One region of the Niveibacterium sp. genome, then DNA from elsewhere that is predicted to be linked to it. Evidence: predicted binding sites of a transcription regulator. Region 1 holds the regulator's gene; each other region holds the start of a gene.
The links. Region 1 encodes FNR, which switches genes on or off when oxygen is low (the NO sensors DNR and NnrR bind a similar motif). Its sites were predicted from a motif close to TTGANCTAGNTCAA; they were not measured.

Region 2: a site for FNR is predicted at 2,235-2,248, ahead of ACE3P0_RS00100 (hemerythrin domain-containing protein). Genes of this name have one in related genera too.
Region 3: a site for FNR is predicted at 1,471-1,484, ahead of ACE3P0_RS15610 (acetate uptake transporter). Genes of this name have one in related genera too.

What each region holds. Positions count from the first base shown of each region.
Region 1 covers NZ_JAYRDJ010000007.1:81,070-85,216, forward strand. Annotated here, with positions in the region: gene ACE3P0_RS07240 (PHA/PHB synthase family protein) at 126-1,874, shown strand; gene ACE3P0_RS07245 (SirB2 family protein) at 1,883-2,263, shown strand; gene fnr (fumarate/nitrate reduction transcriptional regulator Fnr) at 2,264-3,004, opposite strand; gene hemN (oxygen-independent coproporphyrinogen III oxidase) at 3,099-4,147, shown strand, end outside.
Region 2 covers NZ_JAYRDJ010000001.1:23,344-27,490, reverse strand. Annotated here, with positions in the region: gene ACE3P0_RS00115 (arabinogalactan endo-beta-1,4-galactanase) at 1-298, opposite strand, end outside; gene gcvA (transcriptional regulator GcvA) at 701-1,606, shown strand; gene ACE3P0_RS00105 (MarR family winged helix-turn-helix transcriptional regulator) at 1,723-2,175, opposite strand; gene ACE3P0_RS00100 (hemerythrin domain-containing protein) at 2,445-2,894, shown strand; gene ccoG (cytochrome c oxidase accessory protein CcoG) at 2,884-4,147, shown strand, end outside.
Region 3 covers NZ_JAYRDJ010000025.1:52,684-56,830, forward strand. Annotated here, with positions in the region: gene ahpF (alkyl hydroperoxide reductase subunit F) at 1-663, shown strand, start outside; gene ACE3P0_RS15610 (acetate uptake transporter) at 1,557-2,174, shown strand; gene ACE3P0_RS15615 (RNA methyltransferase) at 2,316-2,810, shown strand; gene lepB (signal peptidase I) at 2,917-3,585, shown strand; gene ACE3P0_RS15625 (alternative oxidase) at 3,768-4,147, shown strand, end outside.

The DNA.
Region 1 (4,147 bases):
GGCAAATCGATCTTAGGCGGCGGCCATACGGAGGCGTTGACACCGGTCAATCGCGTGCTGCACCGCAATGTCCATTGCTTCCCCGCTGAGTAACATGAAATGGGGAGTTCAGGGCAGGAGGCATCATGGAATCGGGTGAAAACGCAGTCGTAGGCGGCGAAGGGCGTGCTGAAGAGCACAAGCTGTCGCTTGGCGTGGTGGGGCAACAGGTGGCTGCAAGCGTAGACCCCCTGGGCGTTGTTGCGCCAGTGGTGCATGCGCAAATCGCCTGGTGTCTGCATCCACTGGAGTTCGCCGAGCGCTGGAGCCGTTTTTCGGCGGACGCTTGGGCGCTGGCATGCAACAGTTTGTCGCGCGCCGCTGGCGCTCATGTTCCTGATGTGGTGCGTCCGCAAGCGGACGATACCCGGTTCTCCGATCCCGTTTGGTCGCAGAACGCTTCGTGGGCAGCGCTGAAGCAGTGGTATCTGCTGTCAACGCGGCATACGCAGGACATGCTGTATGCCACGCCGGGCTTGTCGGGCACCGAGCGACGCCGCGCTGCGTTCTGGTGGCGGCAGTGGCTGAACGCAGTTGCGCCGACCAATTTCTTGGCCCTGAATCCGGTTGCCCAGCGCGCCGCGGCCGCCAGCCAAGGTCAGACGCTGCGAGCAGGTTGGCAGAACTTTCTCGACGATCTGCGTGCCGGCGACATCCGCATGGCCGACCCGTCGGACTTCAAAGTCGGGCGCAATCTGGCAACGACGCCGGGTGAGGTGGTTGCTCGCACCCGTCTGGTTGAAGTGATCCACTACACGCCCACCGCCGATACTGTGCGCAGCATGCCGGTCGTGATCGTGACGCCTTGGATCAATAAGTTTTACATCCTTGATCTGACGCCTAAGAAGAGCTTGGTGCGCCATCTGCGTGACGCGGGCTTCGACGTCTACATCACCTCATGGAAGAACCCGGACGCTGCGCTGCGTGATGTCCGATTCGATGACTACCTGCAGGAAGGCGTCGCGGCTACGATCGAGACTGCCCGCGCACTGTCGGGTGCGGAGAAGGTGCACGCCGTCGGTTACTGCATCGGCGGCACCGCGCTATCGATGTACATGGCGTGGGCCAACCGCCATTACACGGCTGAAGCCATACCGGTTGCGCATTGGACACTGTTCACGACCCTGGTCGACTTTGCGAAGCCGGGTGATGTCGAGGTATTCATCGACGAGGGAAGCGTTCGCTATCTGACGCGGGCCATGGAGCAGCGGGGGTATCTCGACGGCCGCGACATGGCGGCCTCGTTCCGCCTGCTTCGGTCGAACCCGCTCATCTGGCAGTACGTGGTTCAGGGCTATCTGATGGGCGAGAAGCCGCCCTCGTTCGATGTGTTGTACTGGAACATGGATACCACGCGCATGCCCTATGCGATGCACGCCTGGTATCTGCGCGAGCTGTACCTGAGGAATCGCCTGATCGAGCCCGATGCGCTGACGGTTGCCGGTGAAGCGCTGGATCTTGGTCGGATCACGCAGCCGCTCTATGCCGTTGCCGCCGAAGATGACCACATCGCGCCCTGGCGGCAAGCTTTCCGGGTTGCCAACTTCGTGCGCGGGGACAAGCGTTTCGTGCTCTCGTCGAGCGGCCATATCCTCGGTATCGTTAACCCGCCGGTTCAGCCTCCGAAACGCGAGTACTGGATTGCGGCTGCGCACCGCACCGATAGCGCGCATGGTTGGAGGGGTCGTGCGGAGCACCGGGTCGGCAGCTGGTGGGATGATTGGTTCTGTTGGCTGGATGAGCGCTGCGGTGAACGTATCGCGCCGCCGCCAGTCAGCAATAATGACTTTCCTGCGCTGGCCGCGGCGCCCGGTGACTACGTCATGGAACGCTAGGGAGATCGATGGATTACCTGCTGCTCAAGCACCTTCATGTCAGCTTCGTTGTGCTTTCGGCAACGGGGTTCGTCGCGAGAGGTGTCGGTGTGTTGATGGGAGCAGGCTGGGTGCGTGGCCGGTGGGTGAGGGTGGTGCCGCACATCGTCGATACCGGTTTGCTGGGGTCCGCGGTTGCTCTTGCTTGGGCGCTTCGTGCTGCGCCGTTTCACGACGACTGGCTTACCGCAAAGGTGTTGGGCCTGCTCGCGTACATTGTGTTGGGCACATACGCGTTGAAACGCGGGCGCACTCGCCAAACAAAAGCGGCCGCGTTTGCGGCCGCTTTGCTGGTGCTGGGCTACATCGTGTCGGTCGCGCTGACAAAGCGGCCGAACCCCTGGGCGTGATCAGACGTTTGCGCGACCGATCAGACGGCGCAGACCATCGGCATCCAGAATCTGGATGTGCTTCTGGTGCACGCTGATAAGTCCGTCATCCTGAAACTTCGAGAAGGCCCGGCTGACCGTTTCCAGCTTCAGCCCGAGGTAGGAGCCGATCTCCTCGCGCGTCATGCGCAAATGGAACTCAGACGCTGAATAACCGCGCAAGCGCATGCGCTGCGACAGGTTGATCAGGAAGGCCGCAAGCCGCTCTTCCGCGCGCATTGAACCGAGCAGCATCATGATGCCCTGCTCGCGCACAATCTCGCGGCTCATGAACTTGTGGAACTGTCGCTGCAGCGGCTCGATCCGGCGCGAGAGTTCTTCGAGCCGCTCAAACGGGATCATGCAGACATCGGAATCCTCAAGCGCGACGGCATTGCACACATGCCGATCGCTCGAAATGCCGTCGAGCCCCAGGATCTCGCCGGCCATCTGGAAGCCGGTAACCTGATCCCGGCCGTCTTCGGTCAGGATGTCGGTCTTGAAGAAACCGGTGCGGATCGCATAGATCGCCTCGAAGGGTTCGCCAGCCCGGTACAGGTGCTGTTGCCGCTTGACCTTCTTGCGTGCCGTGATGAGGCCGTCGATCCTTTCGAGATCAACATCATCAAGACCAACGGGAAGACAAAGCTCCTTGAGGTTACATTGGGTGCACGCGGTGCGAAGATTGACGGCCGTCAGCGGAATCGTGGCGGGTTTTTCCAAGGCGGGTGCTCCAAGGGGGCTAGTTGATGGCAATCAAACGGCTCCGACCGAGTTCATGACACCTTCCGGCATCCACAGAGAGAAAAAATAAACAATGAATCAGAATGAGCAGACGCCGGTCTTCGACCGCGATCTCATCCAACGTTTTGACGTTTCCGGTCCGCGCTACACGTCGTATCCGACTGCGGACAGGTTCCACGAGGGCTTCGGGCGTAGCGACTACGCAAGACATCTTGGTCTGCGCGCGCAGGGCGGCCTGAAGAAACCCCTCTCATTATATTTCCACATTCCATTCTGCGATACGGTCTGCTTCTACTGCGCGTGCAACAAGATCGTCACGAAGGATCACAGCCGGGCCGAGCGCTACCTGCGCTATCTTGACAAAGAGATGGGCCTCGTCGCCGGACAGCTTGCCGGCTCGCACGAAGTTTCACAAATGCATTGGGGCGGCGGCACGCCAACATTCCTCTCGGACAGCGAGATCCGCGATTTGTTTCGCTCGATTCGTCGCCATTTCACGCTGATGCCGGGGGGTGAATATTCGATTGAGGTTGACCCGCGCCGTGTGTCGGCCGAGACGGTTGCGTTGCTTGGTGCGGAAGGCTTCAACCGCATGAGCGTTGGGGTGCAGGACTTCGATCCCGTGGTGCAGAAAGCTGTGAACCGCATCCAGTCTGTCGAGGAGACTGCGGCAGTCATCGCTGCGGCGCGGGCGAATGGCTTCCGCTCGGTGAGCATCGATCTGATCTACGGCTTGCCCTTCCAGAGCGTTGAGCGCGTCAGCCAGACCCTCGACCGTGTGCTCGAAATCGGGCCGGATCGGCTGGCGCTTTACAACTACGCCCATCTGCCGACGCGCTTCATGCCGCAGCGGCGGATTAACGCCGACGACTTGCCGAGTGCGGATCAGAAGCTTGAGATCCTTGGTATGGCGATCGCGAAGTTGACCCAGGCGGGCTACGTGTTCATCGGCATGGATCACTTCGCGAAGCCGGACGACGAGATGGCGGTGGCGCAACGCAACGGCCGGCTGTACCGCAATTTCCAAGGCTATTCGACACACTCGGACTGCGATCTGCTGGGGTTTGGCGTCTCGTCCATCGGCAAGGTGGGCCCGGCTTACGCACAGAGTGCGAAGACGCT
Region 2 (4,147 bases), on a different contig from region 1:
TGATGCGCATGCCCTGGGCGGCCGCGCGCTTGGCCTTGTACAGCACGTCCGCTCCGTTATTCCAGCCGTCACCCGGGTTCACCCACACCCGCAGCCGGATCGCATTCGTCCCGAGGTTCTTCAGCAGCACGAAAGGATCGGTCGCCACACCAGCGCTGTTGTAGAAGACGTAGCCCGCCGCTTCCTCCTGGTTGACCCAGCTGACATCCGCCCCCTTCGCAAACGTCGCGGCCGCCGCCACGCCGGGCAGCAGCAGGCACGCCGTCAGACACGCCAACACGTGGTTGATGAAATTCATTTCTTGTTTGTCTCCTCGCAAGGGCGCTGGCGCGCCCGATTTGCAGTGCAGCCGGATGTACCCACCGCTTATCGATGTGCTGCGATGCGCAATCTCTGCACAGTTCTCGCCGTGGCACTCCGAACTCTCGGCCGCCGCTCGTTTTCCGCGGCGCATCACGACACTTGCCTCGCCACGCCCGGCCACCGCCGCGGCGAATACCTCCATCTCCACGATTTGATTAAAGCTTAAATCCCATTAATTCCGCGCATCACCGACACCCGAATCCGCCCGAGAAAGTCTTGTGTTGTCACACATTATTTGACAATAGCGGCGCGGGTATACACGCAGACAATCCTTGACTGCCACACGGAATTTGGCAAACTACATAAACTTAATGAAACGATTAATCACGTTCAACGCATGCACGCCCGAAAACGACTACCCCCGCTCAACGGACTGCGCGTGTTCGAGGTCGCTGCACGCCACATGAGCTTCACGCGCGCCGCCGACGAGCTCTGCGTCACGAACGCGGCGGTAAGCCATCAGGTCAAACAGCTTGAGGAGTTCCTCGGCCTCAAGCTGTTCGATCGCCACAACAACCAGTTGCTGTTGACGGGGGCTGGCGAGAACTACCTGCCGCGTATCCGCGACGCTTTCCGCTCGGTGCAGCAAGCCACCGAGCTGCTGCTCTCTGACACCGCCCGGCCTCTCCGGATCGGCGTGCCCGCCGCACTCGGCAGCAAGTGGCTGGTGCCGCGGCTGTTCCGTTTCCTCAATGCCAACCCGGAACTGCGCGTCGAGGTCATCACCGAACCCGAACTGCAATCACTCGATTCGCTCGACCTGCTGATCGCCGAACGGCAATCAGCTGAACGGGGCACCGTAACCGAGCGCTTCGCCACCACCGGTTTCCTGCCGGTGTGCAGCCCCGCGGTCGCCGCGCAACTCGACGGCCTGCCCAGCCTGCTCGAACACAACCTGCTGCACGATCGCAGCGCCCAGCGGCTCGCGCATCTGCCGACGTGGCGGCAATGGCTGGAGGAAGTCGGCCTCTCCGAAAGCCAGGCCCGCCGCAGCATGGGGCTCAGCGACACACAGCTCGCGCTGCAAGCCGCCATCGACGGACAAGGCATCGCGCTCGGGCAACAGCTGCTGGTTGAATACGACCTCGCCGCCGGCCGCCTGGTCAGCCCGTTCCGCACCGACGTATCGCTGCGACTCTCGTACTACCTGATGTATCGCGAAGGGCAACTGGAACAGGAAAGCACCGCCGCGCTCCGCCAATGGCTCATCGAAGAAGCGCGCCCGATCGCGTTCGACGCGTGACGTCGCGTTTCGCGTCGGCACCGACGAAAACCGCAGCCACACCCACTTGAAACGACGCCGCCATCAGAGGTCCATGAAAGCGAAATCTGGGGGCGGCATCCAACGACGCACTGAACTCATGCGTCGTCGTTGAAGGCAGTAATCCGCGCGACCCGGAACGTGCTTTGCAGAGACCGTAGTTCCGCCTCATGCATGGCCGCCAGGTGTTCGAGGTGGCGGGAGCCGGTGGCGGTGAGGTGGATTTCGACCTTCCGCCGGTCGGTATCACTGCGCCGACGTTCGACAAGCCCCTGCTCTTCGCATCGTGTCAGCAACGCCACCGCGCCGTGATGTTGCATCTGCAAGCGCTCGGCGAGCTCGCCCACGGTCGCCCACTCGCGCCCCGGAAAACCACGGATGTGCAACAGCAGCAGGTACTGCAGCGGCGTGAGCCCAGCATCACGCGCCGCGGTTTCGCTGAAGTGCAGGAAGCGCCGGAGCTGGTAGCGAAACTCGGAGAGCGCCTCGTACTGGTGCTTGCCAAGCAGCACAACCGGTGTCGTCGATTCTGGCGTCGTTGGTTCAGTCATCTCAAACCATCACGTTGTGATATAAATCGACATGTTGATCATTGTGGCACGACCGCGTCTTGATCCATGACAGCCGCCACCCTTGCCCTCCGAGCGCAGACAAACGTGCTGGATCGGCGCTCTGCTCGAGCACGAGGCGCCGTCAGGCTTTCGATGGCAGCTCACGCACGGCCCGGGCAACGAGTATCGGTCTCGCCCGTGCGGGCACGACTTGGCGGCACATGTGATCTCAAGACAGAAGCACGTTTAGGAAGAAGGTAAGCCCGAGCATGAAACGAACTGCGCATCTGCGCCCCTTGTCACGAGAACATCACGCCGCACTGCGTCTTGCATCCCATCTTGGCCAGGCGAACTCGCCGGAAGCACTGGAGGCCGCCGTCGCCGACGCCCTCGCGCTCAGACCAGAATTGCTGGCGCACTTCAGGTTTGAGGAGACGGTGCTGATTCCTGAGCTTGAACGCTTCGGCGAAGGGACGCTGGTTGCGCAGCTGCGCGCCGACCACGAAGTGCTGATCGACTTTCTCGCCAGCGCGCCCCGCATGAGGCGCCACGCTGCCAGCTTCGCGCAACTGCTGAACGAGCATGTGCGGTTCGAGGAGCGCGTGTTGTTCCCGGCGCTCGAAGGGCATTGGGATCGGAACGGCCACCCGCCCGCGTGGCCACAGCACGCAGCAGGTAACGACCAGGACGCCGACATGGGGGCCGACGATGGCCGCTAAGCCTGGACAGAAGCGCGTCATCCCGATCAACTCGCTTTACGTTGCCGAACCCAAGATCTACCCCAAGTCGATCAGCGGCCGCTTCCAGCGCTGGCGCTGGCTCTTCGTGTGGCTGACGCAAGCCGTGTTCTACGGGTTCTGCTGGTTGCCGTGGAACGGACGGCAAGCCGTGCTGTTCGATCTCGACACGCGCAGGTTCGACATCTTCGGCCTGAGCCTGCGCCCTCAGGACACGATCTACCTCGCGATCCTGCTGATTCTCTCGGCGCTCGCCCTGTTTCTGTTCACTGCAGTCGCGGGCCGGCTCTGGTGCGGCTACACCTGCCCACAGACGGTCTATACCGAGATCTTTCTGTGGATCGAAGCGCGCATTGAGGGCGACAGAAGCCAGCGTATGAAGCTGGACGCGGCCCCTTGGTCATTCGACAAGCTGCGCCGAAAAACCGCCAAGCACTTCACCTGGATCGCGTTCTCGCTATGGACCGGGCTGACCTTTGTTGGCTACTTCACACCGATCCGCCCGCTTACCGAAGCCATTGCCAATGCAAGCGTCAGCGCCTGGGAGGCATTCTGGATCCTGTTCTACGCGGCCGCCACCTATGGCAATGCGGGCTTCTTCCGCGAACAGATGTGCAAGTACGTCTGCCCCTACGCGCGCTTTCAGTTCGTGATGTTCGATGCCGACACGCTGATCATCACCTATGACGAAGCGCGCGGCGAACCGCGCGGGCGTATCAACAAGACCCAGTCGGGCGCTGAAGCACCGCGCGGCGACTGCATCGACTGCGGCATCTGCGTGCAGGTCTGCCCAACCGGCATCGACATTCGCGACGGCTTGCAAGCGGAGTGCATCGCGTGCGCTGCCTGCATCGATGCCTGCGACCAGGTGATGGACAAGATCGAGCGCCCGCGCGGCCTGATTCGCTACGCCACCGAGAACGCAGTGGTGCGCAAGCTCGGCCGGCAGGACATCGTGCGCAGGGCGTTGCGGCCGCGCACCGCGATCTACGCCGCGATCTTCACCGCCCTGATGCTCGGCACCAGCTGGAGCCTCGCGCACCGCGCCGATGTGCAGCTTGCAGTGCAGCGCGATCGCGGTGGCCTTTACCGCGAGACCGAAGACGGCATCGAGAACAGCTACCAGATCACCATTGCGAACACGGCGGAGACCACACGCACGCTGACCCTCAGCGTAGAGGGCTTGAACGCAGCGCGCATCATCGGTCGCACCCGCTTCGTGCTGCCACCCGCGG
Region 3 (4,147 bases), on a different contig from region 1:
CACACGGTGAAGCTCGCCTCCGGCGCCACCTTGCAGAGCCGCAGCGTGATCCTCTCGACCGGTGCGCGGTGGCGCGAGATGGGCGTGCCGGGCGAGCAGCAGTACAAGACCAAGGGTGTGGCCTTCTGCCCGCACTGCGACGGCCCGCTCTTCAAGGGCAAGCGCGTCGCGGTGATCGGCGGCGGCAACTCCGGCGTGGAGGCTGCGATTGACCTCGCAGGCATCGTCGCCCATGTCACCCTGCTCGAATTCGCCGACACCCTGCGTGCCGACGCGGTGCTGCAGAAGAAGCTGCACAGCCTGCCGAACGTGAAGGTCATCACCTCTGCACAGACCACCGAAGTGACCGGCGACGGCAGCAAGGTAAACGGCCTCTCGTACAAGGACCGCGTCAGCGGCGCAGCACACCACATCGAACTCGAAGGCATCTTCGTGCAGATCGGCCTGCTGCCGAACACCGACTTCCTCAAGGACGTCGTCAAGCTCTCGCCGCGCGGCGAGATCGAAGTCGACGCCCGCGGCGAGACCTCGGTGCCAGGCGTGTTCGCAGCCGGCGATGCGACGACGGTGCCGTACAAGCAGATCATCATCGCGATGGGTGAGGGGGCCAAGGCAAGTCTGGGGGCTTTCGACCACCTGATCAGGACTTCGGCGCCGGCCTGATTGGCGGCGGAGGTTGAATGGCACAGCCCGCCCGGCGTGAGCCGGGGCGGGCTGTTTGGTTTTCTGCGTTATTTCGACCTTTCTTGTGTGGCTTGCGGTTGGGCGCGACGCGCTGCGACGCCGTGTCCGCTCAAGCCGGGTCTCGCCCCGGCGGGCGGGGTACTTTCTTTGTGCGAACAAAGAAAGTACCCAAAGAAAGTCGCCCCGCTTCAATGCTCCACGGCAGGCTTTGCACAGCCTGCCGGCTCCGGCGGCGCGAAGCGTGCTTCGCGCAACCCCGCCTGCGCCCCTTTGCTGCTCGAAGCATCGGGTGGCTGCGGAACTCGGCCCTGCGGGCCTCAGACAGTCCTCGCCACCGCCGCTACGCGTCGGAACCCGATGCTTCTGCGCTGCTCGGCGTTTCAGAGGGGGTTGGAAAAGCGTCGACTTTTGACCGCAGCCGGACTCTCTCAGCCCGGATGCGCGACGCACGGTGAAAGATCGACGGTTTTGACCTTGGGCCCCGTCGAGAGCGCCGAGCGGAGGTGTCGGCCGGCGGGGTAGTCCGGGCTCGCTGTTTGAGGCGCGCAGCGCCGAGTTCGCGAGGCCGGCCGACGGGCGATGCCGCAGTGAGGGGAGCCCGTAGGGCCGCGAAGGCCGGGCGGCACTCTTTGCTTACTTTCTGGTGCTGTTGCCAGAAAGTAAGACGCCCGCCGGGGCGGGACCCGGCTTCAGCGGGAATGCCGCTTCGATTCATCGCGGTCGATCGAAGAATGCCCTCCGCGAAATGTGTGGTGGGTTGTGCAATGCACCTCGATCCCCTCTCCCTTGATCTGCATGAAAGCAAGTCATGCTGCATTGCAGCATCCTTGCGGTCCGCCGCGAAGCGGCACCAAAAAACAAGGAGCAGTTTGATGAAGGACCATGCAGCAGCCCATGACCACACCGCCAACCCAGCCCCGCTCGGGCTGCTGGGGTTCGGTATGACGACGGTCTTGCTCAACCTCCACAACGCTGGCGTGTTCGAGCTGGGCTCGATGATCCTGGCGATGGGCATCTTCTACGGCGGCATCTGTCAGGTGTGCGCCGGGCTGATGGAGTGGAAGAAGGGCAATACCTTCGGCACGGTGGCATTCACCTCCTACGGGTTCTTCTGGCTGTCGCTGGTAGCGCTGGTCGTGCTGCCGAAGACCGGCCTTGCCGCGGCGACTTCGTCGGGTGGCATGGCGGCTTACCTTGCCATGTGGGGTGTTTTGACCCTGATGTTATTCATCGGCACGCTGCGCCTGAACCGTGTAACGCAGCTGGTGTTTGCTTCGCTCACCGTGCTCTTCGCGCTGCTCGCGGTGGCGGACGCCACCGGCAACGAGACCTTGAAGCTGGTCGCCGGTTGGGAAGGCATCCTGTGCGGTGCGTCGGCAATCTACGCGGCGGCGGCGCAGGTGCTTAACGAAGTGTATGGCCGCACGGTTCTGCCCTTGGGCGAGGTGGCTCAGCACAAGGTCGTGCCGCTGCATTGCAAGGCTGCCTGATCGCCGGTGCACAGCCGACGCCGGACGTGGCCGTGAGGCCGCGTCCGGCTGGTTGTGCCGCCCGGCGGACTCGGCGCGTGTCGCCGCCGGGCGCTTAGTCCGTCAGCGTTAAAATGGCGGCCCGCCGTTAAGCAGTCACTCATGTCTAAAATCGAAACCCTCACCCGCAAGCAGGCCGTCCGCGATTACGAGGGCTATGCCTGCATCGGCCTTGCGAATCCGAAGAATCCGTCGAACGTTGGCGAGGTGATGCGCGCGGCCGGCTGTTATGGCGTGCATTCGGTGTTTTACACCGGCAAGCGCTACGAACATGCGCGCGAATTCCGTACCGATACCAAGCAGGTGCATCTGCAGATTCCGCTGATCGGAGTGGAGGATCTGCAGGGCGTGATCCCGCTCGGCTGCGTGCCGGTGGCGATCGAAATCCATCCCAACGCGCAGCCGCTGACGCAGTACAAGCACCCGGAGCGCGCGTTCTACATCTTCGGGCCCGAGGACGGCAGCCTGAAAGACAACGTCACCGCCTGGTGCCGCGACATCGTCTACGTACCCACCATCGGTTGCATGAACCTCGCCGCGACGGTGAACGTGGTGCTCTACGACCGCATGCTCAAGCGCGCGATGTCGGAAGCTTGAGCGCGACAACAACTTGATGCAATTCATGGCGTCCTGACACCTTGCGCAGGGGGTGAGCGCGGCAGACTGGGTGTCGTCGATCCCTCCGACGCACCGAAAGGACACCATGAAAAACTGGCTGAAGCAGAACCGCGGTTTTGTGATCTTCCTTGTCTGCCTTGGGCTGTTCCGTAGCGCGATGGCGGACTGGAATCCGGTGCCGACCGGCTCGATGCGCCCGACCATTCTGGAAGGCGATGTGGTGCTGGTTAACCGGCTTGCCTACGACGCGAAACTGCCCCTGACCAACATCACGCTGAGCCACCTGGGCGACCCGCAGCGTGGTGACATCGTCACCTTCAACTCGCCGAAAGACGGCACGCGCCTGATCAAGCGGCTGGTTGCCGTGCCCGGCGATGTCGTTGAAATGCGCGACGACGTGCTGATCCTCAACGGGCAGCCGGCTCGCTATGCCGATGTAAAGCCGGCGGTCGAAAGCGTCGGCCCCGGCATCGCGGTGCCTGCGCTGCGTGCCACCGAAAGCATCGCGGGCCAGCAGCGAACAGTGCAGTTCCTTGATCGCGTCGCGGCAAAACTCAGCTTCGGGCCGGTGGTGGTGCCGCCCGATCACTACTTCATGCTCGGCGATAACCGCGACAACAGCGAGGACTCCCGCTACATCGGCTTTGTGCCGCACAGCGACATCATCGGCCGCGCGAAGCACATCCTGGTGTCGGCCGATATCACCGATCACTGGCAACCGCGTCTGGGGCGTTTCGCCAGCGCGCTCAACTGACCCCGCGTTGGCGGAACCATCCTGGTGGTCGATGCGTCTATCTGATCGTTAGCCGGGTACGCCCGCCGCAGCCATGCGGCCGGGCGCAGCCCGCTCCGCGACCGCGATACCTGTGGCGGAGCATGGCTTGAGGCGGGCTCACGAGGCCGGCCTCGCGATTTCCCCATCAGGAGTGCATCACCATGATTGCCCCAGAGCCAGCCGTTACGCACCGAACCCCCGCGGGCCTGCAGGACCGCATTGCGTACGGCATCTGCAAGTTCCTGCGCTTCTTCGCCGATCTGTTCTTCGCCAACCGCTATGGCCATCGCGCGGTGGTGCTCGAAACCGTGGCCGCAGTGCCGGGCATGGTGGGCGGCACCTTGCAGCACCTGCGCGCGCTGCGACATATGTCCGATGACCACGGCTGGATCCGCACGTTGCTCGACGAGGCCGAAAACGAGCGCATGCACCTGATGACCTTCATCCAGATCGCCAAGCCTTCGGGCTTCGAGCGCTTCCTGATCCTGCTGGCGCAGGGCGCGTTCTACAACTTCTTCTTCGTGCTGTATCTCGTGTCGCC